Regions from separate parts of the Pseudomonas sp. FW305-3-2-15-E-TSA4 genome, predicted to be linked through region 3. Evidence: predicted binding sites of a transcription regulator. Region 3 holds the regulator's gene; each other region holds the start of a gene.
The links. The regulator FliA, encoded in region 3, starts transcription of late flagellar genes. The targets are predictions, from matches to a motif close to CTAAAGTTTNNNNNNNNNNNGCCGNTAA.
Positions count from the first base shown of each region.

Region 1: a site for FliA is predicted at 4,976-5,003, ahead of AC3WMV_RS26830 (methyl-accepting chemotaxis protein). Genes of this name have one in related genera too.
Region 2: a site for FliA is predicted at 6,166-6,193, ahead of AC3WMV_RS03830 (methyl-accepting chemotaxis protein). Genes of this name have one in related genera too.
Region 4: a site for FliA is predicted at 3,672-3,699, ahead of motA (flagellar motor stator protein MotA). Genes of this name have one in related genera too.

Region 1 is NZ_JBYSZP010000027.1:19,599-27,364, reverse strand. Features, by position in the region: gene AC3WMV_RS26850 (LysR family transcriptional regulator) at 1-733, opposite strand, end outside; gene AC3WMV_RS26845 (MFS transporter) at 910-2,220, opposite strand; gene AC3WMV_RS26840 (sugar diacid recognition domain-containing protein) at 2,393-3,511, shown strand; gene AC3WMV_RS26835 (glycerate kinase) at 3,729-4,871, shown strand; gene AC3WMV_RS26830 (methyl-accepting chemotaxis protein) at 5,118-6,743, shown strand; gene AC3WMV_RS26825 (pyridoxal phosphate-dependent aminotransferase) at 6,785-7,766, shown strand, end outside.
Region 2 is NZ_JBYSZP010000002.1:321,778-329,543, reverse strand. Features, by position in the region: gene fapD (fibril amyloid maturation endopeptidase FapD) at 1-653, opposite strand, end outside; gene fapC (amyloid-like fimbrin subunit FapC) at 717-1,718, opposite strand; gene fapB (fibril amyloid subunit FapB) at 1,792-2,364, opposite strand; gene fapA (functional amyloid chaperone FapA) at 2,366-2,815, opposite strand; gene AC3WMV_RS03840 (AAA family ATPase) at 3,151-3,675, opposite strand; gene pnuC (nicotinamide riboside transporter PnuC) at 3,672-4,235, opposite strand; gene AC3WMV_RS03830 (methyl-accepting chemotaxis protein) at 4,404-6,038, opposite strand; gene AC3WMV_RS03825 (undecaprenyl-diphosphate phosphatase) at 6,343-7,173, shown strand; gene AC3WMV_RS03820 (DUF1294 domain-containing protein) at 7,170-7,598, shown strand; gene AC3WMV_RS03815 (MmcQ/YjbR family DNA-binding protein) at 7,724-7,766, opposite strand, start outside.
Region 3 is NZ_JBYSZP010000017.1:118,892-126,657, forward strand. Features, by position in the region: gene flhF (flagellar biosynthesis GTPase FlhF) at 1-292, shown strand, start outside; gene fleN (flagellar synthesis regulator FleN) at 406-1,236, shown strand; gene fliA (RNA polymerase sigma factor FliA) at 1,233-1,973, shown strand; gene AC3WMV_RS22805 (chemotaxis response regulator CheY) at 2,139-2,510, shown strand; gene AC3WMV_RS22810 (protein phosphatase CheZ) at 2,528-3,316, shown strand; gene AC3WMV_RS22815 (chemotaxis protein CheA) at 3,371-5,653, shown strand; gene AC3WMV_RS22820 (protein-glutamate methylesterase/protein-glutamine glutaminase) at 5,703-6,839, shown strand; gene AC3WMV_RS22825 (flagellar motor protein) at 6,839-7,579, shown strand; gene motD (flagellar motor protein MotD) at 7,595-7,766, shown strand, end outside.
Region 4 is NZ_JBYSZP010000003.1:197,151-204,916, forward strand. Features, by position in the region: gene AC3WMV_RS05265 (lectin OAA family protein) at 1-266, shown strand, start outside; gene asd (archaetidylserine decarboxylase) at 327-1,187, opposite strand; gene rhdA (thiosulfate sulfurtransferase) at 1,187-2,020, opposite strand; gene AC3WMV_RS05280 (HDOD domain-containing protein) at 2,063-3,601, opposite strand; gene motA (flagellar motor stator protein MotA) at 3,768-4,619, shown strand; gene motB (flagellar motor protein MotB) at 4,623-5,699, shown strand; gene AC3WMV_RS05295 (toll/interleukin-1 receptor domain-containing protein) at 5,752-6,237, opposite strand; gene AC3WMV_RS05300 (caspase family protein) at 6,237-7,196, opposite strand; gene AC3WMV_RS05305 (TIR domain-containing protein) at 7,199-7,606, opposite strand.

The DNA of each region.
Region 1 (7,766 bases), on a different contig from region 3:
CCAGCCAGGCTTTGTAGGCAATGCCATGCCCGGCCAGGGCCCAGCGCCGCGCGACTTCGCCGTCATCGCTGAAGTAATCGCCGTGTACTTCAACCTCCAGCGTTTCGTCCTCGCGACTGAAGCGCCAGGTGTTGTAGGGCCGACCATTGCGCAGGTAGAGCAGGGCGCTGTGTTCGCACAGTTCGCCGGGATGTTGCGGTGTGCCATGGCGGGCCAGATAGTCCGGGCTGGCGCAGGCAACACGGCGATGCGCCGGCAGAATCGGCAACGCTACCAGCGTCGAATCACTGGGCACACCAAAGCGCAGCGCGACATCCACGGTTTCGCGGAACAGATCGGCGTGCCGATCGTTGAGCAGCAATTGCAGTTGAATATTCGGGTGTTCACGTTTGAAATCGTCCAGCCACGGCAACAACACGTTGCGCCCGAAGTCCGAGGGCGCCGCCAGTTGCAGCACACCGCTGAGGCCTTCGCCGTGTTGCTTCAGTGCCTGCTCACCTTCGGCCAGGGCGGACAGGGCGAGGCGCACGCTGTCGAGATAACGCCGACCTTCTTCGGTCAGACGCATGCTTCGGGTAGAGCGCGCGAGCAGGCGGATGCCGAGGCGGGTTTCCAGACGCTTCAAGGCGATGCTTGCGGCGGCCGGCGTCAGTTCCAGCGCGCGGGCAGCGGCGGAGATGCTGCCGGAGTCGGCCACGCGTACGAAGATCTCCAGATCGAGAATCGAGCTCATTGGTAAAAATCCTTTAAAGATCTGTGCGTTTTTGCGGGATTTTTCCGTGATTGGCAAGTCGGGGCGTTGTAATCATTAAGCAAAAAAGATCGCAGCCTGCGGCAGCTCCTACAGGGAAACGCGTATTTCCATGCAGGAGCTGCCGCAGGCTGCGATCTTTTGATCTGGAAGCGTGATTACGCGCGCAGCGTCCGCGTCATGCGCAATGCCAGCAAACTGCCGCCGACAATCACACCCGCCAGCAGATACAACGCCGCATCGGTCGAACCGGTGCTGTCCTTGACCCAACCCACCAGGTACGGGCTGAGGAAACCGGCCATCTGCCCCATCGAGTTGATCAACGCCAGACCACCGGCCGCCGCGCCCGCGCTCAACAGGGCAGTCGGCACTGGCCAGAACATCGGCAGGCCGGTCAGCGCGCCCATGGTTGCAAGGGTCAGGCCGAGGATGGCGATGGCCGGGTTGGCGGCGAAGTTCACGGCGATCAGCAGACCGAGCGCGCCCATCAGCATCGGTACGACCAAGTGCCAACGCCGTTCTTTGCGCAAGTCCGCCGAACGCCCGACCAGCAACATGAACACCGCCGCCAGCAGATAGGGGATCGCACTCAGCCAGCCGATCACCAGGTTGTCGCTGAAGCCGAGGTTCTTGATGATCGACGGCAGCCAGAAGTTGATCGCGTACACGCCGCTCTGGATGCAGAAGTAGATCAGGCCAAAGGCCCAGATCGCCGGGTTCTTGAACACCGCGAGCAGCGAGTCGGAGGTGGTTTTCGGCTTGTTCGCCAAGTCTTCGGCCTGATCCGCCTCAAGCACCGCGCGCTCGTGCGGGCTCAGCCACTTGGCATTGGCGAAGCTGTCGCTGAGCAGGAAATAGGCGAGGGCGCCGAGAATCACGGTCGGAATACCTTGCAGCAGGAACATCCACTGCCAGCCGGCCAGTCCACCCTGGCCGGCGGCGAAGTGATTGAGGATCCAGCCGGAGAACGGGCTGCCAAGCAAACCGGAGACCGGGATCGCCGACATGAACAGCGCCATGATCCGGCCACGGCGGAACGTTGGGAACCACTGCGAAAGATACAGCACCACGCCCGGGAAGAACCCGGCTTCGGCGGCCCCGGTGAACAGGCGCAGGGTGTAGAACTGGGTCGGGGTGGTGACGAACAACAGGCAGGTCGACAGCGTGCCCCAAGTGATCATCATCAGCGCGATCCAGCGGCGCGGGCCGAATCTGGTCAGCGCCAGGTTGCTCGGCACGCCGCACAGCACGTAGCCGATGAAGAAGATCCCGGCACCGAGGCCGTATACGGTTTCACTGAACTTCAATGCGTCGAGCATCTGCAGTTTGGCGAAGCCAACGTTGACCCGGTCGAGGTAGTTGAACAGGTAGCAGATGAAGATGAAGGGGATCAAACGCAGGGTGATGCGTTTGTAGACGGCGTTTTTACCGTCGTCGATGGTCTGGGTAGCTGCGGCGCTCTGCGACATAGCGGCTCTCTCTTTATTATGATTTTTTGCGATGCACAGGTTAACGTTGATCGCCCCGAGAGTCTCGGCCACCTGTGGCCGGATTGTCTTTGTGCCTGAGCACAGGGTTTGCCGCCAGACCCTGTGCGGGTGAACAACCGTCCGCCGCCGCTGCTTAAGGATTTTGCCGATCATGTTCGAACTCGATCACGACCTCGCTCAGGATATCGTCGACCGGGCCATGGCCATTTTGCCCTACAACGTCAACGTCATGGACAGCCAGGGCCTGATCCTTGGCAGCGGCGAGCCGGAGCGCATCAACACCCGTCACGAAGGTGCGCAACTGGTGCTGGCCAACGGGCGGGTGGTAGAGATCGATGCACAAACCGCCGTGCACTTGAAGGGTGTGCAGCCGGGCATCAACCTGCCGCTGATGCTTGATCAACGCCTGATCGGCGTGCTTGGCATTACCGGCGAACCGGAGCAACTGCGCACCTACGCCGAACTGGTGCGCATGACCGCCGAAATGCTCGTCGGCCAGCGCAACCAGCAGGCCGAGCAGCAATGGCGGCGCCAGCGTTGCGATGACCTGTTGGCGTTGCTGTTGAGCGACGCCGGCGACTCGCCGCGACTGATCGATGAGGCGCAGCAACTGGGGCTCAAGCCGCAGTTGACCCGGGTGCCGTATCTGTTCGAACTGGGTCTGGAGCATGGGCCGGGGCAAACCGTCGAGGCGTTGAGCGCGTGGTTGACCTCGCGCTATCCGGACAGCTGGTGCGTGAGTTCGGCCAAGTCGTCGCTGCTGTGGTGCCGACCCGCAAGTCAAACGGTTGAGCATGATCGCCTGCTGGAAAAACTCGATGGCCTGGGCTGGAACATTCTGCGCATCGCTGTGGGTGGGCAGGCGGATGGGCTGGCCGGGTTACGCCGCTGTTATCGGCGGGTTGGCGATCTGCTGGCTTATGGCCGGGAAGTGCTGCCGAATTCGCGATTGCTGACGCTCAATCGCTATCGCTTGCCGGTGATGCTCTGGCGCCATCGCAACGATGATGCGCTGGATGAGTTGCTCAAACCGTTGCGCAAGGTCATCGCCAAGGACGGCAACGGCCAGTTGCTCGCAACCCTGCGCAGCTGGTGTGAACACGACGGGCAGAGTCAGGCCTGCGCCGATGCGCTGGGCATTCATCGCAACAGCTTGCGTTACCGGATGGAGCGGATTGCCGAGTTGAGCGGGGTAGATCCGCTGAAGCTCGACGGGATGCTGGCGCTATATCTCGGGGTGCAATTGCTGCCGCAGACTGACCCGAGTTGATCGGGTGTTTTCAGAGACGCCATCGCGAGCAGGCTCACTCCTACATTTGAAATGCATTCCCCTGTAGGAGTGAGCCTGCTCGCGATAGGGCCACAACATTCATCCCCAAGGCTTTTGTAGAAATGAACAATAATCGCCCACTGCACTTGTGCAGCGGACAGGCGTCAATGCGCAGGCCGACTGGCAGCATGAGGTGCATTGGAACTGGAGAATTCGCATGAAGATCGTCATCGCCCCCGATTCGTTCAAGGACAGCCTGAGTGCCCAAGGCGTTGCCGAAGCCATTGCGCTGGGGTTGGCGCAAGTCTGGCCGCAAGCAACACTGGTCAAATGCCCGATGGCCGACGGCGGCGAGGGCACGGTGGAATCGATTCTTGCCGCATGCGAGGGTGAACTGCGCCGCACCCCAGTGCGCGGGCCGCTGGGTGCGCCGGTCGACGCCGCGTGGGGCTGGTTGCCACACAATCACACCGCGATCATCGAAATGGCCGAGGCCAGTGGTTTGCAATTGGTGCCTACGGGGCAACGCGATGCCTGCATCACCAGCACCTTCGGCACCGGCGAACTGATTCGCGCCGCGCTGGATGCCGGCGCGCAACGGGTGATTCTGGCGATTGGCGGCAGCGCCACCAACGACGGCGGCGCCGGCGCGATGCAGGCGCTCGGGGTGAAATTGCTCGATGCGCAGGGTCAGCCATTGGTGCCGGGCGGCTTGGCGCTGGCACAACTGGCGCGACTGGACTTGAGCGAGCTTGATCCGCGTCTGGCCCACGTGCGCTTCGACATCGCCGCCGACGTTAACAATCCGCTGTGCGGCCCGCACGGCGCCTCGGCGATTTTCGGCCCGCAAAAGGGCGCGTCGCCGGCGCAAGTGCAGCAACTGGATCAGGCGCTGGGGCATTTCGCCGAGCTCTGCGCGCAAGCGTTGGGCAAGGACGTTCGCGATGAGCCGGGCAGTGGTGCAGCGGGCGGACTGGGTTTTGCGGCCAAGGCGTTTCTCGGTGCGCAATTTCAGGCCGGCGTAGAGGTGGTCGCCGAGTTGGTGGGCCTGGCTGAAGCGGTCAACGGCGCCGACCTGGTGATCACTGGCGAAGGGCGCTTCGACGCGCAGACCTTGCGCGGCAAGACCCCGTTCGGCGTGGCGCGGATTGCCAAGCAGCACGGCGTGCCGGTGATCGTCATCGCCGGCACCTTAAGTGAGGGTTATCAGGAACTCTACGAGCACGGCATCGACGCCGCATTCGCCGTCACCAGCGGCCCGATGACCCTGGAGCAGGCCTGTGCCGAAGCTCCACGCTTGTTGCGCGAACGGGCGACTGACATTGCCCGCGTCTGGCAGATGGCCAAACTCAATGACTGACTTCCTGAAGATTTTGTGGAGAGGGGATAAATCCCCTCTCCACAGGGGGTTAGTGTCAAGGTGTTTTAGTGGTGAAACACCTTGAAAAATATTTTCGCTTTACACCAAATCTTCCTAAAGCGCCGCCGATACAGAGATCAGGCGCACACAGATTCCCTCGAACAGTGACGCCTGACTGGTCCCGCCCCCGAGGTCCAGTGATGATGGCAAGGACGCTCGCAGTTACCTCTATCCGAGAGTCCAACCATGTCCTTGCGTAACCTGAATATCGCGCCCCGTGCCTTCCTCGGTTTTGCCTTTATCGCCTTGTTGGTGATTGTCCTTGGCGTGTTCGCCGTCAACCGCATGTCGACCATCCGCCAGGCTTCCATCGACATGGATACCAACCAACTGCCCAGCGTCACCTACCTTGGCGTGGTGACGGAAAACGTTCTGCGCCTGCGGATTCTGTCGTTCCGGATTCTGGTCAACCGTGACCCGGCAGGTCTGCAAGAAGCGCAAACGCGCATCGGCGTGCTGGTGGACAAGGTGCGCAGTGCTCAGGCCAGCTACGCCGCGTTGCCGGCAGAGAGCGAAGAGCGTGCGTTGTATCAGACGTTCGCGACCACGCTCGACAACTACCTGCAAGCGCAAAACCAGATGATGGAGCTGTCGCGTCAGGACAAGGTCGACGAGATGCGCACCTTGATCAACACGCGGATCAAGGACGGCACCGACCAGATGGGCGAGCAGCTTAACAAGCTGATCGCAATCAACGCGGCGGGTGCGAAAGTCGCCTCCACCCAGGCCGGTGAGCATTACGACAGCGCCATTACCGGCATCATCGTTGTTGCCGTGGTCGCCGCGCTCGCCACGGTACTGCTGGCCCTGTTGCTGACCCGCAGCATCGTCACCCCATTGAACCGTGCGGTACAGGCTGCGCAAACCATCGCCGGCGGCAACTTGACCCAGTCCATCGAAGTCGATGGCAAGGACGAAGCCACCCAACTGCTGCAAGCCCTGTCCACGATGCAGATCAACCTGCGCAAAACCATCGAACAGATCGCCGGTTCCGCGACTCAGTTGGGCGCGGCTGCCGAAGAGCTGAGCGCGGTCACCGAAGAGGCTTCCCGTGGCCTGCAACAGCAGAACAACGAGATCGAACAAGCCGCCACCGCCGTCAACGAAATGACCGCCGCTGTGGAAGAAGTCGCACGCAACGCGGTCTCGACCTCCGAAGCCTCGAACCAGTCGACCCAGGCCGCTCGCGAAGGTCGCGATCAAGTGGTGAAAACCGTCGACGCGATCCAGACCATGACCCATGACGTGCAGAGCACTGCGCAAATGATCGAAGGTCTCGCCGCGCAGGGGCGCGACATCGGCAAGGTGCTGGATGTGATCCGCGCCATCGCCGAACAGACCAACCTGCTGGCCCTCAACGCGGCGATCGAAGCAGCGCGTGCCGGTGAGGCCGGACGCGGTTTTGCGGTGGTAGCGGACGAAGTACGCGCCTTGGCCCATCGCACTGCGCAATCGACTCAGGAAATCGAAAAAATGGTCGCTGGCATCCAGAACGGTACCGGCGAAGCGGTGTCGTCGATGCAGCAAAGCAACCAGCGCACCCAGACCACTCTGGAAATGGCCCGCGCTGCGGGTGTGGCGCTGGAGCAAATCACCCAGTCGATCCACCAGATCAACGAGCGCAACCTGGTGATCGCCAGCGCCTCGGAAGAACAGGCGCAGGTCTCCCGTGAAGTTGATCGCAACCTGGTCAACATCCGTGATCTGGCCACGCAGTCCGCCGCCGGGGCCAACCAGACCAGCGCCGCGACCCATGAACTGTCGCGTCTGGCGGTGGATTTGAATGCGATGGTGGCGCGGTTTGTGATTTGACCTAGGGTGAAGGCTGGAAACCGCGCAATCAGGAGACGTGCATGCGCTATTCAGCCTTGACCCAACGCATCGCCGGGGAGGGCGCCGCAGCCTGGCAGATTCATGACCGAGCGCTGGAGCTGCGCGCCGAGGGTGTCGATATCCTGCTGCTGAGTGTAGGGGATCCGGATTTCGACACGCCGTTGCCGATCATCCACGGCGCCATCGACAGTCTGCTGGCCGGCGATACGCATTATTCCGAAGTGCGTGGCCGCTTGGCACTGCGCAAATTGATCGCCGCCCGCCACCAGCGACGCAGCGGCCAGATGGTGGATGCCGAGCACGTGATCGTGCTGCCCGGCGCGCAATGCGCGGTGTATTCGGTCGCGCAATGCCTGCTGGATCCGGGTGACGAAGTGATCGTCGCCGAGCCGATGTACGTGACGTATGAGGGTGTGTTCGGCGCGTGCGGCGCGACAGTGGTGCCGGTGCCGGTTCGACCGGAAAACGGCTTTCGTGTTGATCCTGCTGATGTCGCTGCACGGATCACGCCGAAGACCCGCGCGATGTTGCTCAACAGTCCCAATAATCCTTCCGGCGCGAGCCTGTCGCTGCTGATCTGGCAAGAGTTGGCGGCGCTGTGCGTGCGCCACGATTTGTGGCTGATCAGTGACGAGGTCTACAGCGATCTGCTCTACGAGGGCGAACACATCAGCCCGGCAAGTCTGCCGGGCATGGCCGAACGCACGGCGACCATCAACAGCCTGTCGAAATCCCACGCCATGACCGGCTGGCGCATTGGCTGGTCGATCGGGCCGAAGGTGCTGGCCGAGCATCTGGTGAACCTGTCGTTGAGCATGCTTTTCGGCCTGCCGGATTTTGTGCAGAAAGCAGCGGAGGTCGCGTTGGCAAGCGATCTGCCGGAGGTGACGCAGATGCGCGAGGAATATCGGTTGCGCCGCGATCTGGTGTGCGAGCGCTTGCGTGGTTGCCCGGGGTTGCAACCGATTCGCCCGGATGGCGGGATGTTCGTGATGGTCGATG
Region 2 (7,766 bases), on a different contig from region 3:
AAGTCCATCAATTCGGCATCTCTGACAGGGTTGAAGTTATCCAGCTTGTTCTTCGCGGTCAGCGGGGTCGGCGGCATGCGCAATGCATTGGTTTTGTCATAACCGGGGCCGACGATGGCGAAGACGATGCCGTTCCAACCTTTGACAAAGTCATCATGGGCGTAGCGTTTATGGCCTAAGACGGGATCTCCGATATAAACCCAATCCTTGTCCGAACGCTGCAGCACCACGAAATGCTTGTAGCCGCGAATTTCCATCAGTACCACCACCGGGATGGTTACGTCGTCGAGTTTATCCGGTGGAATCTTGTAGCCCCTGGCGCGCATGCCGATGCTTTCTATGTAGCGTTTCATGTCCAGCATGGAAAAACCTTGAGTACGCACAAGGTCCTGGTCAGCGTTGACCAGCATGCCTTTGATGATGTGCTCTTCATCGACGTCGAGCCAATAAGCCTGGCGCAGTACCGTGGCCAGCGCGGCGGCGCCGCAGCTGAAATCGGTTTTTTGTTCGACGATGTCGGCAAACTTGCGTTCACGAATGCTTTGCACGTTCTTGTAGACGAGTACGCCGCCGGGCAGGGCAGCGACGGGCATCTGGGCAGCCTGGGTCAGGCCGGACAGGCAAAGCAGGGCGATAAAGGCAGTCTTACGCATGATCGATACGCCTTTGCGGACTGAGGAAAAGCCCCGTTTCCGGGGCTTTCGTTTCGATCGCGATTACATGCAGGCTTTGCAACCTGCAGCGATGGACAGCGAGTTGCTTTGTTGGTTGCCAACACCGGCGGCGTTGTTGTAACCAGCGTTACCGGAGAAGTTGTTACCAACGTTCGAGATGTTCGCGTTGTTGGTCACAGGGTTTTTCCAGCCATCAGGGGTCAGCACTTGTTGAGTGGTGACGCCAGCCAGGCCGAAGACACCGACAGCTTCGAAGGTGGCTTTCTGATCTTTGCTGCCGCCGTTACCGCCATGGCCGCGATCGTTGTCGCCATAGCCGCCACCGCCGTGGCCTTTATCACCTTCGATGGTAGCCTTGCCAACGGCAGCGAACGCGCCGACGGCGGCCACGGTGCCGGTGAGGGTATCTTTTTTGTAGGTTTGAGTGCCGTTATTGGACACAGTCAGGCCAGTGGAGCTTTGGTTCGCAGCAGCAGCAGCGTTAGCTACACGACCACCCGATACAGCAATAGCCAGGTTGTTTTTCTGTTGGTTGAAGTTGCCGGCACTGTTGTTCACGCCAATGTTGCCGGAACCGCCGTTACCCACGTTGTTGAGGTTGGCGTTGTTGGTTGTCGAGTAGTTGGCAACCGCGTTGTTGTTGTTGACCTGAGTGGCGCTGGAGACCGATACCGCGCTGCCGAAGATAAAGCTTTCGTCGGCAGTCGCCAGTGCAGCAGCGTTGTCTTGCTGGTTGCCATCGCCGGCGGTGTTGTTCATGCCGACGTTGCCGTTGGTGCCATTAGCCGAGTTATTGACGTTGGCATCGTTTTTGGTGCCTTGGTTGCCCACCAGGTTGCCATCGCTGTTCTGCGTGTCGAGTACGGCAGCCCCGGCGCCGGCTCCGATTTGCAGAAGTTGTTCCAGGGTAGGGCCTTTGGGTTCATGGTTGCCATGGCCATTGCCGTGCCCGTTACCATGATCATTGCCGCCTGCCTGAGCCGCCATTGCCATTACTGCTGCAAGTGCGAAAACCAGTGGTTTGAGAGCCATTGTAGGTTTCATGGTGTTTCTCCATCGTGCTTATTAGTTGGTTAAGTGTTGGTACTTTCTAATTGCACTGCTTTTGTTGTTTGGGTCAGTCAGCGACCCGGATGCTCAGGGTGTTAGCCATACGGTTCCCCACCCCGGCACTCTGGTTCACCTGAATCACCCCTCGGCTGCCGGTGAAGGCCTGATCACTTGTCGTGACCTGGCGACTGCCGGGTGAGGTGCCAGTTGCTCCTGAGCTCGGTAAAAGCGCCACGTTCTGTTGCGACAGGGCGCTGTCGTCAACGCTTTGCGGGGCAGCACTGATGCTGACGCGCGTCACGTTGGCCATCTGGTTGTTGGCCCCGGCGCCCTGGTTCACGCCCAGGATTCCGTTGCCATTACTGAAAGAGTTGCCGCCAATGGTGGCGCTGGCGTTCGTTGAAGGGTTGGCCGGTGTATCGATGTGCTGCCGGACGTTGGTGGTAGCACTGGCCGAAGTACCAATGGCGATGGCTTTGGTATTGGTTTGTTGCATCTGGTCGCCAGCAGCCTGGTTGACGTTGTAGTTGCCGCGGTACTGGACGCCGGTGTCCTGAATGTTCGCGTTATTGACCGAGTCGGGGGCGGCCAGCGCCTGGACGCAGCCGAAAAGGGCAAGTAAAAGAAGAGAACGATTCATCTCATTGACCTCCGGCCATGCGGGTCAGCGGAGCAAGACCGGAACTCATCGCACGGTTGACGGTGTTGGAAATCGAGCCGCCCGCGCCACCGCCGTGACCGCCGCCCATGCCGGGCAGGCCGTTGGGATTGGTCAGGGTGTTCATGCCAGGCATGTTGGCGGTGGGCGTGGTGATATTGCCGCGAATCGAAGCGCCACTGGCTACACTGGCAAATTCACCGTCATTGAGCTCGGTGCTGGTCATCGCCTGATTGATGCGAGCCGAAGGGTTGGCATTGACCGTGGTTGGGTAGGGGTCTTTGCCACCGCTGCGCCCGATAGGAATGGGCTGAACGTCGCGGTTGAGAACGATCACGCCATTGCCTTCGGCCTGAACGTTGAAACTGATGAAAGTGCTGGCGGCTGATCCAATCAGCAGAAGGCAGGTCAGGCCTTTATTGATATTCCCCACGGCGGCAATTCCTTCTTCAGTGGGCTGGCTCTTGTCAGCGTTGGGAAGGAGAGAGCGAAAGCTGTGCCGCTTTTGAGTTGTCTATTGTTTTCAACGGGTTGGCGCTGCGGCACGCAATCTTGATACATAACCTGTTTCAGCGCTGAAACAGTCACGCCGACAGCGGCGGGGGCAGGGGCGGTGCAAAGCTCTGGAACAAGGGTTTGCCGGGGACTGTTTCACCCGCGTAACAGATACCCTGACAGAATGATGAAGGCCATTTAAACGGCTGCTTTGCGCGGGGGTGGGTGTTTCAAGAATGGACACTTGGGCTCCGAAAGGAGCTGTTTGCCAGGTCAATCAGCCATTAAACGCGCCACGGCTTCGAAAGCCTGAGACCGCCGCTCATCCCAATCGCCCTGAATGATCTGCAGCGGTTGCCGTTGTTGTTCCAGCCAGTCGCGGGTGGCCTGAAAGAACGCCATGCGTTCACTGAGCTGCGGCTGGCAGCGTTGGCCGTCGTCGGTCCAGTCGATCTGCTCCGGCGACAACAGCAGATGCAGGTCGTAATGCCGGGCCAGCAGCTCGGGTTCCAGCCACGCCGGGCAGTCGCCAAACAGGGTCTGGCTCCAGAGGATGTTGCTCAGCAAATGGGTATCGAGAATCAGCAATTGCGGTTGCTGCGCCCGTGCCTGATCCTCCCATTGCAACTGCCCACGGGCAATAGCGGGGATGTCGTTGAGGCAGGTATCGCGTGGATTCTGCTCGATGAACCAGCGCACGTATTCGTCCACCCGCAGGCCGCCGAAGCGCGCCTGAAGGCCAGCGGCCAGCCAGCTCTTGCCGGTGGATTCCGGGCCGGTGAGGACAACTACCTTCATCGCTGCAACGCCGGATCGGCGCGCCATTCGCGCCAGCCTTGCACAGCAATCAGGGTGAACAGGGCATACAGCGCGGCGGTGAGGTACAGACCCTTGTACAGGAACAGGCCGACGAAAATCACATCCAGCACGAACCACAGCGCCCAGCATTGCAGACGTTTCTGCGCCATCCACAATTGCGCAACCAGGCTGAACGCCGTCAGCGCGGCATCGAGCCACGGCTGCGCCGCGTCGGTCCAGTGCGCCATGGCCGCACCCAGCAGCAGACTGCCGAGGGCGCCTACGCTCAGACCGAGCAGGATCGAGCGCCGATCCAGACGCGTGACTTCACGGCCGTCTTGCATCGTCCCGGCGCGGGTCCATTGCCACCAGCCGTAGACTTGCAGCGCGGCGTAAATCACTTGCAGCAACATGTCCGAGTACAGCTTCACGTCATAGAAAATCCAGCTGTACAGCAACACCATGACCAGGCCGATCGGCCAGCACCACGGATTCTGTTTGACCGTCAGCCAGACGGCGATCACACCGAGGGCGGCGGCAAACAGTTCAAGCCCGGACATGGGGGTTCCTTGGGGGAGTGCAAGAAGGGGCGCAATTGTACCCAAAAACCTTGAATGACGAATAACCCTGTGGGAGCGAGCCTGCTCGCGAAAGCGGCATGTCAGCAACGCAGATGTTGACTTACATTAAGCCTTCGCGAGCAGGCTCGCTCCCACAAGGGTGAGGGGTCAGACGCGGAACTGGCGCAGCAACTGGTTCAGCTGTTCACTCAACTGCCCAAGCTTGACGCTCGCCACACTCGACTGCTCCGCCGCCAGCGCCGTGCTGTGAGACAGGCCGGCCGCCTGCGTGACGTTCTGGTTGATGTCCTCGACCACATGCGCCTGTTGCAGTGTGGCGCTGGCAATCGAGGCGTTCAGGCCATTGAGATTGCGCAGGGCCTGGCCGATGGCATTCAGGCTCGCGCCGGCCAATCCCGCCTGTTCGATGGTCAGTTGCGAGGCCTTGCTGCTGTCGCCGATGACCTTCACCGCGGCTTCGGAATGATTTTGCAGGCGTTCGATCATGCTCTGGATTTCCGCTGTCGACTTTTGCGTGCGCTGCGCCAGCAACCGCACTTCATCGGCCACCACCGCAAAGCCCCGGCCCTGTTCCCCGGCGCGGGCCGCTTCGATGGCCGCGTTGAGTGCCAGCAGATTGGTTTGCTCGGCAATCGAGCGGATCACCTCAAGCACACTGCCGATCTGCGTGCTTTCGGCCGCCAGGGTGCGAATCACTTCGACCGCTTGGTCAATGGTTCCGGACAACTTGTCGATCTGTTGCAGACTGCCGTCGATGTTGATCTGGCCCTGCTGTGCCTGAGCTTCGGCATCGCGCATTTCAGCGGCAGCATGTTCGGCGTTCTTCGCCACATCCTGCACGCCGTAGGTCACTTCGTTGATTGCGGTTGCGACCAGTTCCATCTGCTGCGATTGCTGTTGGCTGCGCTGCTGGGCCTGAGTCGCATCGTTGCCCAGTTCACTGGACGACTGACCCAGCGCACTGGCCGAAACCTGCAGGTCACCGATGACTCGGCGCAACTTGGCGGTGAAGGCGTTGAAGTGATGCGCCAGTTGCGTGACTTCGTCCTGACCGTGGGTGTCGAGGCTACGGGTCAGGTCGCTCTCGCCGCTGGCGATGTTGGCCATGGCGTTCACGGTTTCCTGTAACGGACGGACGATGCTGCGGGCAATCAAAATCACCAGCAGGGCCATGATCACGGCGATCACCAAACCAATCACCGAAGCCTTGATTAACTGCCCCCGGAACTCGCTCTGCACATCATCGACGTAAACGCCCGAACCGAGCACCCAGCCCCACGGCTCGAACAATTTTACATAGGAGGTTTTCGCCACCGGTTCGCTGGCACCGGGCTTGGGCCAGCGGTAATCGACCATGCCCGCGCCTTTGCTTTTGGCGATCGCGACCATCTCGTTGAACACCGCGAAACCGTCCGGGTCACGGATCGCCGAGAGGTTCTGGCCTTCGAGTTTGGGGTTGGTCGGGTGCATGACCATCACGGGGGTGAGGTCGTTGATCCAAAAGTAATCGCTCTGGTCGTAGCGCAGGCCACGAATCGCGGTCAACGCCTGTTTCTGCGCGGCGTCGCGGGTCAGGGTGCCGGCGGTTTCCAGGTCGTGGTAATAGGTCAGCAGGCCGCTGGCGGTCTGCACCACATGCTGGGTTTTCTGCGCCTTGGCGTGGTACAGGTCATCGTGGATCTGCTTGAGCATCAACACGCCCAAGGTCAACAACATGACTACCGCCACAATCAAAATGAGCCACAAGCGTCGGCTGATCGACACACTGCGCAAGCTGTTCATAACGCTGTCACTCCGATTTCTTTTTCTTGTAATAAATCAACGCCAGCATCCAACCACGTTTGGGTGGTCAGGCATACGCGACCCAAGTCGAATAACGCCGCAGCACTATTAAGGCTTGTCTGTTAGGATTTCGGCCCCGCGCGTGAAAACCTGAATCCAAATTGATATTTCACGGAATTTTGACCGTTTCGTGTGGATGCTGTGTGCGCGGAATCGGTACAGCTACAAACAGCTACGCTGATCGCAGTGAACGTAAAAAAATACTATCGGGGCATGCCTTTGTGCATCGCTCTTTGGGGGACTGATGGATCTTTGGACCGCCTTGCAGGCACTGATTCTTGGAGTTGTAGAGGGGCTGACGGAGTTTTTGCCCATTTCCAGTACCGGACACCAGATCATTGTTGCCGACTTGCTCGACTTCGGCGGCGAACGGGCCATGGCGTTCAACATCATTATTCAGCTCGGCGCGATCCTCGCGGTGGTCTGGGAGTTTCGTCGCAAGATTCTCGACGTGGTGATCGGCTTGCCGACCCAGCCGAGTGCGCGGCGTTTTACCGCCAACCTGTTGATCGCGTTTCTGCCGGCGGTGGTGCTGGGGGTGATTTTTGCCGACCTGATTCACCAATACCTGTTCAATCCGATCACTGTCGCGACCGCGCTGGTGGTGGGCGGTGTGATCATGCTGTGGGCCGAGCGTCGCCAGCATGAGGTGCACGCCGAAACCGTGGACGAGATCACCTGGAGGGACGCGCTGAAAGTCGGTTTCGCGCAGTGTCTGGCGATGATTCCCGGCACTTCGCGTTCCGGCTCGACGATCATCGGCGGCCTGCTGTTCGGCCTGTCGCGCAAGACCGCGACCGAGTTCTCGTTCTTCCTGGCCATGCCGACCATGGTCGGTGCGGCGGTGTACTCCGGTTACAAGTATCGCCATCTGTTTGTGCCGGCGGACTTCCCGGTGTTTGCCATCGGCTTCATCACCGCGTTCATCTTCGCCATGATTGCCGTGCGCGGTCTGCTCAAGTTCATCGCCAGCCACAGTTACGCGGCATTCGCCTGGTACCGGATTGTTTTCGGTCTGGTGATTCTGGCGACCTGGCAGTTCGGCTGGGTCGACTGGTCGGCGGCGAAACCATGAGTGATTCCCGCGCGCGCCGCCCGGATGGACGACCGTCCGGTGGCGGCATTCAGCATCTGAAACTGAAACTGGCGGTGCTGCTGATCGTGTGCGCGCTGCCGCTGTTCGGCTCGCTGTCGATGTGGCTGCGCGGCATCTCGCTGGTGCCGTTGACCGCTTATGGCGTGGTCAGCGTGCTGGCGTTTTTCATGTACTGGGCAGACAAGCGCAAGGCCCGCGCCGATGCGTGGCGCACACCGGAGAACATCCTGCACGCGCTGGAACTGGCTGGCGGCTGGCCCGGCGCGCTGATCGCCCAACAGGTATTCCGGCACAAGACGCGCAAGGTGTCGTTTCAGATTCTGTTCTGGGTGATTGTGGCGCTGCATCAGGTGTTCTGGATCGATCAGTTGTTTCTCGGTTCGAACCTGCTTTCACATATTTAAGCTTCACACATGACCCATGTGGGAGCGGGCTTGCTCGCGAAAGCGGTGTGCCAATGGACGAATATGTTGTCTGACACACCGCTTTCGCGAGCAAGCCCGCTCCCACCAAAATCAAAATCAAAAAGCTAGAGCAGTAATCCGATTTGGGTTTTCTTCGGCAACTTGCTC
Region 3 (7,766 bases):
TCTAACCGCCGCGTACCACAGTTACAAGCGTTGCGGGCTAGCCGGCTGCATCCTGACTAAACTGGATGAGACGGCCAGCCTTGGCGAAGTGTTGAGCCTGGCGATCAGTCATGAACTGCCGGTCGCGTACCTGACCGATGGCCCACGGATTCCGGATGATCTGCATCTGCCGCGCCGTCATCAACTGGTCAGCCGCGCCGTCAGCGTGCAAATGCAGGAAGAACCCAGCGAAGAAGCCATGGCTGACATGTTCGCTGATATCTACCACAGCCCGACCAAGCAGGTTGGCTGAGGTAATGAACCGTTTTTGTACCTACATCGATGGTCTGCCATGCATTGTTCCGGTTGAGAACGCGCAGCCAGTAATGTGGCCTCCGTCTATGCAAGACAAGGTAAAGAAATAACATGGGCAGCATGCATCCCGTACAGGTGATCGCGGTGACCGGCGGCAAAGGTGGCGTCGGCAAGACTAACGTGTCAGTGAACTTGTCTCTGGCGCTGGCAGAGCTTGGCCGTCGGGTCATGCTGCTGGACGCCGATCTGGGGCTGGCGAACGTCGACGTTCTGCTGGGACTGACCCCCAAACGTACTCTGGCCGATGTGATCGAAGGCCGCTGTGAGCTGCGCGACGTGCTGTTGCAGGGCCCCGGCGGGATCCGCATCGTGCCGGCCGCTTCCGGCACCCAAAGCATGGTGCACCTGAGCCCGGCGCAACATGCCGGTCTGATTCAGGCTTTCAGCGACATCGGCGACAACCTCGATGTGCTGGTGATCGACACCGCTGCGGGTATTGGTGACTCGGTAGTCAGTTTTGTCCGCGCCGCGCAGGAAGTGTTGCTGGTGGTCTGCGACGAGCCGACCTCGATCACCGACGCCTACGCGCTGATCAAACTGCTCAACCGCGACTACGGCATGAACCGCTTCCGCGTGCTGGCCAACATGGCGCAGAGCCCGCAGGAAGGGCGCAACCTGTTCGCCAAGTTGACCAAGGTCACGGATCGCTTCCTCGACGTCGCCTTACAATACGTCGGCGCCGTGCCGTACGACGAAAGCGTGCGCAAGGCAGTGCAGAAGCAGCGAGCGGTCTATGAAGCCTTTCCGCGTTCCAAGTGCGCGCTGGCGTTCAAGGCGATCGCGCAGAAGGTCGATACCTGGCCGCTGCCTGCCAACCCGCGTGGCCACCTTGAGTTTTTCGTCGAGCGCCTCGTGCAGCAAACAGCAGGGCCTGTGTTATGACCGCGAGCGGTATGAACTACTACAAGAAGTCGGCACGTGACGCGCAGTACGAGTTGATCGAGCGTTACGCGCCACTGGTCAAGCGCATTGCCTATCACTTGCTGGCGCGCTTGCCGGCGAGTGTGCAGGTTGAAGACCTGATTCAGGCCGGGATGATCGGCCTGCTCGAAGTCTCGACCAAATATGACGCCAGCAAAGGCGCCAGTTTCGAAACGTACGCGGGCATCCGGATCCGCGGCGCGATGCTCGATGAAGTGCGCAAAGGGGATTGGGCACCGCGCTCGGTTCACCGCAATACCCGTATGGTCAGCGATGCCATTCGCTCAATTGAAGCTAAAACCGGCCGTGACGCTAAAGATCACGAGGTTGCGGCCGAACTCCAATTGAGTCTCGACGATTACTACGGGATTTTGAATGACACCCTGGGCAGCCGGCTGTTCAGTTTCGACGACCTGTTGCAGGACGGCGAACACGAAGGGCTGCACGAGGATGGCGCCAGTGCTCATCTTGAGCCGTCACGCGATCTGGAAGATGAACGCTTCCAGGCGGCGCTGGCGGACGCGATTGCCAATTTGCCGGAGCGTGAGCGACTGGTGTTGGCGCTGTACTACGACGAAGAGCTGAACCTCAAGGAGATCGGTGAAGTCCTTGGCGTCAGTGAATCGCGGGTCAGCCAGTTACACAGCCAGTGCGCGGCCCGTTTGCGGGGGCGTTTGGGGGAGTGGCGAGCGCGCTGAAGGCAGTGTGGGGACACTGCGAACGAGGCTGGTGCGGTGAGAACGGCACCGGTCTTGCTCTGTTGTGCTCCAGACAGTCTTCGAGTGCTGCGCCGATTGATTGAAGTGGCGCGTCCAGGTGCTGGGCGCGTTTAAGACTGCTTGGAGGTCGAATTGAACAAAGACATGAAAATCCTCATCGTTGATGACTTCTCAACGATGCGGCGGATCATCAAGAACCTGCTGCGCGATCTCGGGTTCACCAACACCGTCGAGGCCGACGATGGCACTACCGCCATTCCGGTACTCAACAGCGGCAGCATCGACTTTCTGGTAACGGACTGGAACATGCCGGGCATGACCGGTATCGACTTGCTGCGCCACGTGCGTGCCGATGAAAAACTCAAGCATCTGCCGGTGCTGATGGTGACCGCTGAAGCCAAGCGCGAGCAAATCATCGAAGCCGCTCAGGCCGGTGTGAACGGCTACGTGGTCAAACCTTTCACGGCTCAGGCGTTGAAAGACAAAATCGAGAAGATTTTCGAACGCATCGGCTGATGACGCGCGGGGGAGCTATGGAGCATAACGAATCTTCACAGGGCGATTTCGAGTCGACCCTGAAAAAACACGCGGTCGAACTGGTCGAGAGCCTTGAAAAAGGCAGGTTCGGCGACGCTGTGCAACTGATCCATGAGCTCAATCAGACCCGTGACCGCGGCCTGTATCAGGAAGTGGGCAAGCTCACACGCGAACTGCACAGTGCGATCGTCAATTTCCAGATCGATCCGCACATGCCGCAGGCCGAGGAAGTGTCGCAAATCACCGACGCCACCGAACGCCTGGGCTATGTGGTCAAGCTGACCGAAGCCGCGGCCAACCGCACCATGGATCTGGTGGAAAGCGCCACCCCGGTAGTCAATGGCCTGGCTGAAGAAGCCCAGGCCCTGAGCACCGATTGGGGCCGCTTCATGCGTCGTGAGGTCGGAGCTGAAGAGTTCCGCGAACTGGCGCGCCGGGTCGACGGTTTTCTGTCACGCAGCAGCACGGACAACCGTGCGGTGTCGAGCAACCTCAACGACATCCTGCTGGCTCAGGATTACCAGGACCTCACAGGTCAGGTGATCAAGCGTGTGACCCAACTGGTCACCGAAGTCGAAAGCAATTTGCTCAAACTCGTCCTCATGGCCAGTCAGGTTGACCGCTTTGCGGGCATCGAACACGACCGTGCCGCGATGCTTGCAGAAAAAGATCCACAAAAACATCTCTCGCAGGGTGAAGGTCCGCAGATTCATGCCGATAAACGAGAAGACGTTGTGTCCGGTCAGGACGATGTGGACGATTTGTTATCCAGCCTCGGATTCTAGAGTTTTGGAATTTTAGGTTTTTTGGGTTTTTAGACCTGTAGGAGCACCCCATTAATGAGCTTCGGCGCCGATGAAGAGATCCTTCAGGATTTCCTGGTTGAGGCCGGCGAGATTCTTGAGCAACTGTCCGAACAACTGGTCGAGCTGGAAAGCCGCCCGGATGACGCAGATCTGCTCAACGCAATTTTTCGCGGTTTCCACACTGTAAAAGGGGGCGCCGGCTTCCTTCAGCTCAACGAGCTGGTGGAGTGCTGTCACATCGCCGAAAACGTGTTCGACATCCTGCGCAAGGGTGAGCGGCGCGTTGATGCAGAACTGATGGACGTGGTGCTTGAAGCGCTGGACGCGGTGAACAGCATGTTCAGCGAAGTCCGTGAACGTGCACCGATCACGGCGGCCACCCCGGAACTGCTGGCCGCCCTGGCGCGTCTGGCCGAGCCGCAAACGGCCGACGAAGCCCCGGCTTCGCCAGTGGCCGAGATGATCGAAGAACTGGTCGTCGAAGGCGATTCGAGCGATTCGGGCGACATCACCGATAACGAATTTGAACAGCTGCTGGATTCGCTGAACGCCGTCAAGGCCGAAGCCGAAGCCCCGGCTGCTGCTGCACCTGCGCCGGCTGCCGATGCGACCGCCAGCGATGAAATCACCGACGCCGAATTCGAGTCGTTGCTCGATCAACTGCACGGCAAAGGCCAGTTCGCGCCAGACGCCGTGGCACCGACCGCGACCGCTCCAGCGGCACCGGCGGCGGGCGACAGCTCGGACATCACCGACGACGAATTCGAAGCACTGCTCGATCAGTTGCATGGCAAGGGCAACTTTGCCGTGGAAGCGCTGGAATCGGCTATCGCTTCGGCACCGGTTGCGCCTGCCGCACCGGCGGCTGCCGCTGCCGGCAGCGATCTGATCAGCGATCACGAATTCGAATCGCTGCTTGACGAGCTGCACGGCAAAGGCAAGTTCACCGACGTTGGCGCCGCTGCTGCGGGCACCGCGTCGACCGTGGCCGCGCCAGCTGCCAAGGCCGCCGCCGCTCCGGCTGCTGCACCGAAAGCTGCACCCAAGCCTGAGCCGAAAGCCGAAGCGCCAAAACCGGCCGCCGCTGCTGCACCGGCGCCGGCTCGTGCCGCCGCTGCTCCGCCACCGGAAAAACCGGCCAGCGAAGCCGAGACCACCGTGCGGGTCGATACCGCGCGTCTCGACGAAATCATGAACATGGTCGGCGAGCTGGTGCTGGTGCGTAACCGTCTGGTGCGCCTGGGTCTCAACAGCGGCGACGAAGCCATGTCCAAGGCCGTGTCGAACCTCGACGTGGTCACGGCTGACTTGCAGACCGCGGTGATGAAGACCCGGATGCAGCCAATCAAGAAGGTCTTCGGGCGCTTCCCGCGTCTGGTTCGCGACCTCGCGCGTCAGCTGAAGAAAGAGATCAATCTGGAACTGGTGGGTGAAGAAACCGACCTCGACAAAAACCTGGTCGAGGCCCTGGCCGACCCGTTGGTCCACTTGGTGCGTAACGCGGTCGACCACGGCATCGAATCGCCGGAAGAACGCGAAGCTTCGGGCAAGGCCCGTGGCGGTCGCGTGGTGCTGGCAGCCGAGCAGGAAGGCGACCACATCCTGTTGTCGATCTCCGACGACGGCAAGGGCATGGACCCGAACGTCCTGCGTTCGATCGCGGTAAAACGCGGTGTGATGGACAAGGACGCGGCCGATCGCCTGAGCGATACCGAGTGCTACAACCTGATCTTCGCCCCGGGTTTCTCGACCAAGACCGAGATCTCCGACGTGTCCGGCCGCGGTGTCGGCATGGACGTGGTGAAGACCAAGATTTCCCAGCTCAACGGTTCGATCAACATCTACTCGACCAAGGGCCAGGGCTCGAAGATCGTCATCAAGGTGCCGCTGACCCTCGCGATCATGCCGACCCTGATGGTGATGCTCGGCAATCAGGCGTTTGCGTTCCCGTTGGTCAACGTCAACGAAATCTTCCACCTCGACCTGTCGACCACCAACGTGGTGGACGGCCAGGAAGTGGTGATCGTGCGGGACAAGGCGCTGCCATTGTTCTACCTCAAGCGCTGGCTGGTCAGCTCCGCCGCTCACGAAGAGCAGCGCGAAGGCCATGTGGTGATTCTTTCGGTGGGCACCCAGCGGATCGGCTTCGTCGTCGATCAACTGGTCGGCCAGGAAGAAGTGGTCATCAAGCCATTGGGCAAAATGCTGCAGGGCACTCCGGGCATGTCCGGCGCCACCATCACCGGTGACGGCCGCATCGCGCTGATTCTCGATGTTCCAAGCATGCTCAAGCGTTACGCGACGAAGCGTATTTGAATCCGGGGCAGCGGGGCGACGACGTCCCGCCGCACCTAATGGAGTGTTTATGGCAGTCAAAGTCCTGGTGGTGGACGATTCGGGTTTTTTCCGCCGCCGCGTCTCGGAAATTCTTTCAGCGGATCCGAGCATCCAGGTGGTCGGCACGGCCACCAACGGTAAAGAGGCGATCGATCAGGCCCTGGCCCTCAAGCCGGACGTGATCACCATGGACTACGAGATGCCGATGATGGATGGCATCACGGCGGTGCGGCACATCATGCAGCGCTGCCCGACCCCGGTGTTGATGTTCTCCTCGCTGACGCACGAAGGCGCCCGGGTCACCCTGGATGCGCTGGACGCCGGTGCGGTGGATTTCCTGCCGAAGAATTTCGAAGACATCTCGTGCAACCCCGAGAAGGTCAAGCAACTGCTGTGCGAGAAGGTTCACAGCATCTCGCGCAGTAATCGTCGTTTCAGTGCCTACAGTGCGCCGGCTCCGGCCGCTGCACCGACGCCTGCGCCAGCCCCGGCGGCTTCGAGCTTCATCAGCCACAGCGCTGCTGCACCGACGCGTCCGGCGCCTGCTCCAGCACCTGCGCGTGCGCCAGCCGCCAGCGCGTCGTCGCCGGCACCGAAACGCAAAGCCTACAAACTGGTTGCCATCGGGACTTCGACCGGTGGCCCGGTGGCCCTGCAACGGGTGCTGACCCAATTGCCGGCGAACTTCCCGGCGCCGATCGTGCTGATCCAGCACATGCCGGCGGCGTTCACCAAGGCGTTTGCCGAGCGTCTGGACAAGCTGTGCCGCATCAGCGTCAAGGAAGCCGAGGATGGCGACATCCTGCGTCCGGGCCTGGCGCTGCTGGCTCCGGGTGGCAAGCAGATGATGATCGACGGCCGTGGCGCGGTGAAAATCCTGCCGGGCGACGAGCGTCTGAACTACAAGCCGTGCGTGGACATCACCTTCGGTTCCGCAGCCAAGTCCTACGGTGACAAAGTTCTGGCGGTGGTGCTCACCGGCATGGGCGCCGACGGTCGTGAAGGCGCGCGTCTGCTCAAACAGGGCGGCAGCTCGGTATGGGCACAAGACGAAGCAAGCTGCGTGATCTACGGCATGCCGATGGCCATCGTCAAAGCCGATCTGGCTGACGCGGTCTACGGCCTGGACGACATCGGCAAGCACATCGTCGAGGCGTGTATCTGATGGATGTTTTAAGCCTTATCGGGATTATCCTGGCGTTCGTCGCCATCATCGGCGGCAACTTCCTTGAGGGCGGACACCTCGGCGCGCTGGCCAACGGCCCGGCGGCGCTGATCGTGCTCGGGGGCACCATCGGTGCCGCGCTGTTGCAATCGCCGATGAGCGCCTTCAAGCGCGCCATGCAGATTCTCGCCTGGATCCTGTTTCCGCCACGTGTGGATCTGGCCGGTGGCATCGACCGCGTGGTCAACTGGAGCCTCACCGCACGCAAGGAAGGCCTGCTCGGCCTGGAAGGCGTCGCCGATGCCGAACCGGACAACTACTCACGCAAGGGCCTGCAACTGCTGGTCGATGGCGCCGAACCGGAAGCGATCCGCAGCATCCTCGAAGTGGACTTCTACACCCAGGAAGCCCGCGACATCGAAGCGGCCAAAGTTTTCGAAAGCATGGGCGGCTACGCGCCGACCATCGGCATCATCGGTGCGGTGATGGGCCTGATTCATGTGATGGGCAACCTCGCTGATCCGACCCAATTGGGCAGCGGCATTGCCGTGGCATTCGTCGCGACCATCTACGGCGTGGCCAGTGCCAACCTGGTGTTGCTGCCGGTGGCGGCCAAGCTCAAGTCAATCGCGTTGCGGCAGTCGCGTTATCGCGAAATGTTGTTGGAAGGTATTTTGTCGATCGCCGAAGGTGAAAACCCTCGCTCTATCGAGCTGAAGCTTCAGGGCTTCATGGATTGATGGGGGTAATGGACTATGGCTCGCCGCAGGCATCAGGAAGAACACGTTAATCACGAGCGCTGGCTCGTGTCCTACGCGGATTTCATCACGCTGTTGTTCGCGTTCTTTGTGGTGATGTACTCGATCTCGTCGATCAACGAAGGCAAGTACAAGGTCATTTCCGAGGCGCTGATCGGGGTTTTCACTG
Region 4 (7,766 bases), on a different contig from region 3:
GCTTCACCGGCACCATGACTTACGCCGGCGAAGGCCCGATTGGCTTCAAGGCGCAGCGCACCGGTCAGAATCAATACAACGTCGAGAACCAGTGGGGTGGCAATGATGCCCCATGGCATCCGGGTGGCAAGTGGGTGATCGGTGGACGGGACAATCAGAACGTTGTCGCGTTGAGCGTCACTTCCAGCGATGGAGGGAAAAACCTCAGTGGCACCAATACCTACGCCAACGAAGGGCCGATCGGCTTCCGTGGGCAGATAGAGTAACGGCGCCTCCCAGGTCGTGTCCGCCCCTTCACAGACGTGTGAAAGGGCGGATCAGCCGGCTCAGGCCGTCGGCAGGGCCAGAGCCTGGCCCATTTGCACTGGCGAACCCGCCACCAGTTCTTCAGCCCATTTCACTTGATCCGGGCCAAACAGCACGATCGCCGTCGAACCCAGTTTGAAGCGCCCCAGTTCCGCACCTTTTTCCAGATGAATCGGCGCACGGGCGGCTTCGTCGTAGCGGAAGGTTTTCAGTTCGCGCTTCGGTGGGGTGACCAGACCGGCCCACACGGTTTCGATCGAAGCGACGATCATCGCGCCGACCAGCACCACGGCCATCGGCCCGCGTTCGGTGTCGAAAATGCATGCTACACGCTCGTTGCGGGCGAACAGCTCCGGAACGTTTTCCGCAGTGGTCTGGTTGACCGAGAAGATCCGGCCCGGGATGTAGACCATCTCGCGCAGGGTGCCGGCCAGCGGCATGTGCACGCGGTGGTAATCCTTCGGCGACAGGTAAATGGTGGCGAAGTCGCCGCCCATGAACGGCGCGGCATTCGCCGTGTCACCGCCCAGCAGTTCCAGTACGCTGAAGCTGTGGCCCTTGGCCTGGAACACCCGACCGTGTTCGATCGGGCCGAGCTGGCTGACCGCACCGTCGGCCGGGCTGAGGATCGCGCCCGGGGTCTGATCCAGTGGCCGCGCGCCGTCTTTCAGGGCTCGGGTGAAGAACGCGTTGAAGTGCTCATAGGCGGTCAGGTCTTCGACCAGCGCTTGCGACATGTCCACCTGATAACGCTTGGCGAACCACTGGGTGAAGGCATTCTTGAACCAGCGCACGCGGCACTCGGCGACGCAGCCGGCCAGGCGCGACAGCAGGTGATGAGGCAGCAAGTACTGGCTGAGGATAAACAGACGCTCTTTCATTAGTTGTCCTTAGAACCTTGAATCTCGACAGGCGTGTCAGGGTGGTTGCCCCATTCGCCCCAGGAACCGGCGTAGCCCTTGACCCGCGGATAACCGAGGGACTTGGCCACCAGATAAGTGAAGCCCGACCGGTGATGGGTCTGGCAGTGGGTAATGATTTCTTTGTCCTTGGTGATCCCGAGGTCTTCGAGGATCTGCGGCATGTCCGTGCGAATCCGCAATTGACGCGCCTTGTCCATGCCGGCGGTCCACTCGAAGTTCACGGCGCCGGGGATGTGTCCACCCTTGGCGGCCAGCACTTTCTCACCGGAATATTCCAGCGGCCCGCGTGCGTCCCAGATCGCCAGATCGGCGGCGCCGAGACGGCTTTGCAGGTATTCGCGGGTTGCCGTCGGCTCGTCGTGCAGGGTCAGCGCCACCGGCCCACCCACAGCAGGCGGAACCTGGATCGACATCGGCATGCCGGCTTCCAGCCACGCCGGCAGACCGCCGTCGAGGTAGTGGTATTTGTCGTGACCGATCACGTCGAGCAGCCAGATGAAACGCCCGGCCCAGCCACCGCCCTCGTCGTCATAGACCACGTAGACCGCGTCTGGACGATGGCCCAACTCACCGAACAACGCCTCCAGATCGGCTTTGGCCGGCAGCAGCCCCGGCGCCGGCGGCTGGCCGAGCTGGGTGCGCTTGGGGTCGACAAAGCGTGCGCCGGGCAGATGGCCCTCGGTATAGCGGGCGGCACTGGTCAGGTCCACCAGAATCAGTTCGCTGGCATCCAGCCGAGGGAGCAGGTCGCTCGGTTCGATGACGAGCGGCAAGCCAGAGAAGTCAGACATGTGAGGTCTCCAGAGCACAAAGGGGGGGATTGTAGCGCAGCCTCATCGGCCACGGCTGCTAAAGCTGTGCAGGGCCTTTTCGATGCACTGTGCGGTTTTGCCGAAAGCCTGCACGCTGATGTCGGCGAACGGCCCACCGCCCTGGTCGGCGACTACGATCATGATCACCCGGCCGTTATTGACCAGCGAACGCAGGAACAGATGCTCGCCACGGAACAGCGCACGCAGGCCCGGCGGCAACAATGCGGAAAATTGTGCGTTGTTCTCGGGGGTGATCCGCACCTGTGCCTGTTGTGCGAGCAGGCGCTGCAAGACTTTGCTCTGACTGACGACAAAATTCAGCGCGGCGGCTTCCTTCGGCAAACCGAAGGTCTGGTTGACCCGCAGATTCGATTGCGTGCGGTCGGCCATCAGAATCATCACCCGGCGCATGCCGCTGGCGACCAGCGCATCACGGGCGGCGACGGTCAGGCTCATGGCATTGGTGAAGCGGCTCGGCTCGGCCAGCAGTTCGGCGCATTGCCGGCGCCATTGAGTCAGATCCTCGGCATTCGGCGCCGCCGCCGGCAGCATCCCGGCCGGCAAGCGATGGGTGCCCCATGGCCATAATAATGAAACGGCCGGGTGCCACAGATCGGGCATGGCATGCTGGCGCGCACTGTTGGCGGCTTGCTGGTGCAACTGCTGCTGCACTTCGTCCATCGAGATTTGCAGATAAAGGCTGGTCAGGTACTGCCAGCGCTCGCTGTGCGGACTGTCCCAGGCCTGTTGTGCCGACAGCGCCAGGCCGTTGGCCAGCAACACGGTGTTGGCCGGCTGGTTGAGCCAGCGGCGCAGGGTCGGATCGTCGTCGAGGCGATTCTGCTGGCGCAACGGATGTTCGCTATCGCGGGCGATGCGCAGTACTTTCACCAGTTCGCGCTGTTCGCTGAGCAGCAGTTTATAACCCTGCTGCACCCAGATCGGCAGGTGCCAGACCTGTACCAGCGCCTCGGCGATCTTCAGCAGGCGCACACCAAACAGTTGCTTCTCGACCGTGCGCGCCGATTCGCCCTTGTGGATAACCCGCAGCTCCCACTCTTCGAGCAATTCGGGAAACGTCAGCGCCAGCGGCCATAACGGCGACAGAAACAACAGGCTGCCCCAGTGAATGTCCTGCCACAGTCGTGCGAGGCGACTGGCAAAAAAACCGTTGGCCTGTTGTGTTGCGTGCTGGCTGATCATCTGCAGTTGGCGCAAGGCCTTGGGGATCTGCATCTGCGGTTCGACGGGCAGACGTACGAGCAATTCTTCGGTACGCGCCAGGCCCAGACGGTTGATCGCCACCTCGAGATTTTCCGCTGGAGCGGCCATGGTGCCATGGGTGTGACGATTTGCCTCACGGATGATGCTCAAGGCCAGCGCCGGACTGTCCTGCATCAGGTCGGCGATATCGCGCAGCGAGCTGCGGTTGTCACGGATCGCCCGGCAAACCTTGTCGTGCGCCTCTTGCGGCACGGGCAGGCGCACGCCATCGAGCAGTTTGACCCAGCCCTCGAGCGTGGTCGGTTTTGCGTGTGGGACGTTCGTTTCATTAGCCATGTCTGGACGAGATCTTCACTGACTGTAGACGCGCCCGGCATGGGCTAAATTGGCTTTTCGCCTGAACTGGCTATAGTCTGGCGCAGTTTTGCCGATAAGTAGAAGAAGAGATTTTTTAACTTCCGAATATGACCTTGAACCCGACTTAAATAAGTACTTTCTACCTATGGCTAAAATTATCGGCATCATCGTCGTATTCGCGAGCGTGCTCGGCGGATACGTGCTCTCCCACGGCAAAATTGCCGCCCTGATCCAGCCCTTCGAGGTGATGATCATCGGTGGTGCGGCCCTCGGTGCATTCCTCCAGGCCAACCCCGGTTACATGACGATGCACGTGCTCAAGAAATCCCTGAGCATGTTCAGTTCGCGCTTCAGCCACACGTTCTATCTGGAAGTGCTCGGCCTGATCTACGAGATCCTCAACAAGAGCCGCCGCGAAGGCATGATGGCCATCGAAGGCGATATCGAAGACGCTGCCGCGAGCCCGATCTTCGCCAAGTACCCGGCCGTGCTCAAAGACGAACGCATGACCGCGTTCATCTGCGATTACCTGCGCATCATGTCCTCCGGCAACATGGCTCCGCATGAGCTGGAAGGCCTGTTCGACATGGAACTCTACAGCCTCAAGGAAGACCTCGAGCACCCATCCCATGCGGTGAACGGCATTGCCGACGCCATGCCCGGTTTCGGTATCGTTGCGGCGGTATTGGGTATCGTGGTGACCATGGCGTCGCTGGGTGAAGGCGATCAGAAATCCATCGGTCTGCACGTGGGTGCGGCACTGGTGGGTACCTTCTTCGGTATTCTCGCGGCCTACGGTTTCTTCGGGCCGTTGGCGCATTCCCTGGCGCACGATGCCAAGGAAGAACTGAACGTCTACGAAGCCATCAAGGCCTCGCTGGTGGCGTCGGCTTCCGGTATGCCGCCATCGCTGGCCGTGGAGTTCGGGCGCAAGGTTCTGTACCCGGCGCACCGTCCAAGCTTTGCCGAGCTGGAACAAGCCGTTCGCGGTCGCTAAGCCATGGAAAATAATCAGCCGATAATCATCAAGCGCGTCAAGCGCATAGCCGGTGGGCACCACGGCGGGGCGTGGAAAATCGCCTTCGCCGACTTCGCCACGGCGATGATGGCGTTCTTCCTGGTGTTGTGGCTGCTGTCCACCGCAACGCCTGAGCAAAAGATCGCCATCGCCGGTTACTTCAAGGACCCGGTCGGCTTCTCCGAAAGTGGCACGCCGTACATCATTGATCTGGGCGGCACGCCGACCCTGGCCCCAGAAAACACCCTCAACCCTGAGGTGAAGTCGCAGCCGCAACCGGACAAGGTCACGGTCGACACCGAGCAGGTCGAAGGCATGGCCGAGCAGGTCGAGAAAGAACGCCTGGAGCTGTTGCTGCAAGAACTGCAGAACAAGGTCGACGAGAACCCGCAGCTGCAGAAGTTCAAGGATCAGATCCTGTTCGAGATCACCCCGAACGGCTTGCGCATTCAGATCATGGACGCGGAAAACCGGCCGATGTTCGACTCGGGCTCCGCACGCCTGAAGCCGTACTTCGAAGACATCCTGCTGGCCATGGCCGACACCATCAAAGCGGTGCCGAACAAGATCAGCATCAGCGGCCACACCGACGCCAAGCCGTACACCGGCACCGGCGATTTCGGTAACTGGGAACTCTCGGCCAACCGTGCCAACGCCGCGCGGCGTGCGCTGGTGGCAGGCAGCTATCCGGATTCGCAGGTGGCGCGCGTGGTCGGTTACGCCTCGTCGGCGCTGTTCGACAAGGAAAACCCGTTCAACCCGGTCAACCGCCGCATCGACATTGTGGTCCTGACCAAAAAGGCCCAGGCCGCCATCGAAGGTTCGCAAGGTGCCGACGCGGCCAAGCCAGCGGCCGAAGATCAGAACGGCGCCGCTCCGGCGACGCCGGTCGATCCGAACGCGCTGCCGGCGGATCAGCAACCGGTGCCGGCGCACGAGTTGCGCGAACGCTTGAACCTGTTCGACGACGCCGCACCGAAACCGGCAGTGCCGGGGACTGCGGCGCCAGCGCCAACAGCTCCGCCAGCCGCTGCACCGGCCCCTGCGCCGAAGCAGTGAGCGACAAAAAAGCCGACAGTGATGTCGGCTTTTTTGTGGCTGTCGATTGGCCTCAGAAACCGCGCCGAATCCGGTTCTTCAGTTGTTCATGGAAAAGATCGGCGTTGCGCTTATAGGTGCCGCTGAAGGATTCGTTGCTCGAATCCAGCGTCATCGAGCGCTTGCTCGATACTTCTTCACGATAGGCATCGATGAAGAAATTCAGATCACTGGCCGTGCTCAGCTTCGGCCACTTGTCCAGATACTCCGGCAGCTTTGCCGGCCCGGTGCGGAACGAGCAGATCCGGCGGTTGCTGATCGTCGCTTCGCCGATTTCGAACGGTACCCACCACGACAGAGCGGTTTTCTCTGAAACCACCGCGAGCAGGTGTGTGCATTCGGTGATGTTGCGGGTGATCACGCCGGTGATGTCGTCGGTGGTCTGCGACTCCGGGTCGAGTACGTCGAGGTAAGTCTTGATGTTGGCCTGCATCAATTGCGCATTGATCGCCATGGCCTGCGGGCGATCCATGTGGCGGTAGCTGATGAATACGGGCATCAGAAGTGTCCTTTGAGGGCGAGTTCACGGTAATAGGCGCCGAGCGCCGTGAGGCGGCAGCCAGTGGAGTGAATGGCGGCGTAGTACATGTGCTCGGCATCCACCGGTTCGATCAGGCTGTGGCGATTGCACATTTGCAGTTGCTTGAAGATGTCGCCGTGTTCGGGGTCGAACAGTGCTTCGGTGGGCTCGTAGCTGGGATCGAGTCTGAAAACGAAGCTCGGCTCCGGGAACCAGTCCTTGAGTTTGCGCAGGGTTTCCTCGGCAATCAGCGGTGCGACCTCGCGTAACGGCACAAACTGCGAGACATTGGTCTTGAACACCGGACGCTGTTCCCAGGCGCCCAGCGCATTGTCGACAAATGAGTAAACGCTACCGGGGGTGACCTTGCCGAGTACGTTGGCAGCGCCACCGTGCAGCGCTTGCAGCAACAGATCCGTGAATACGCCATGACCGCGACTTTCCAGGGCGTACTGCTCTTTTTTGCAGGCCGTGAGAATGGTCACGCCTTCGCCGATCACACTGCTGCCGCCACGCAGATTGCGCATGGCGCCTGCTGCGCCGGCCTGGCAGCAATCGAGAATGATGATTTTGTTCTTGATGTGCGGGGCCTTGTCCGCCCACTCCAGAATGTCGCTGATGCGGATCCCGTCTCCGCCAGGCTGATAGTCCTGGGGAATCAGGAGTCCTTCGTCGATGCTGGTGTCAAACTGACCATGGCCGGCGAAGTACAGCAGTGCCACGTCACAATCGCCTGAGAACAGGCTCTGGATCTGCTGTTTCATGTGGCTGAGCGTGAGTTTTTCTTCGGCTGAAGTCAGCACTTTGCTGCTGAAGTTCGGTCGCCCGTTGGCATGACGCTCCAGCACCGACGCCATGGCCATGGCGTCGTTGTTACAGCCGCTCAAGGGCGAGACGTGGTCGTAGTGGTTGATGCCGATAAACAGTCCCTTGCGCATGGTTACACCGCCGTGTGCTGACGGATCGCACCGATGATGCTGTTGGTGTTCCACGCGCACTCGGCGTGCGCCGCGTCACGCACGACGCTGGAAATACGCTCGGCGCCGAACGGCTTGATCGCGATGATCACTTTGCCCATGCGCTTGGCGATCTCGATTTCCTTGTTGATCCACTTGCTGTAAGTCGAATACATCCCGGCCATGATCAGCACCGCCGAGCACGGGCGAATCTTGTTCTCGATGGCTTCTTCGAGTTGCTTGTCGGTCTGCGCGCCCATGATCGGGTTGTGCGGCGGCACGGAAAAATTCTTGAAACTGAAATCCGGTCTGGCGCCGAGCAGGCGTACCAGATTGTCGTGAGCGTGGGCGTAGTTCCACGAATGGCTGATGAACAAATGGTAGGTCTGCATGGGGTTCCTCGAAGGTCGCGAAGGTGCGAAGGAGGACCCCAATCTAGGCATCTGACGCGAGCCTACAAGGGCTGGGCGGTGAAAGAGAAATGTCCTGCAAACAGGTGCGAACGAGTCTGTCAGAAGAGTCTGACGTTTAACGGAATCGAGGATTTGTCAG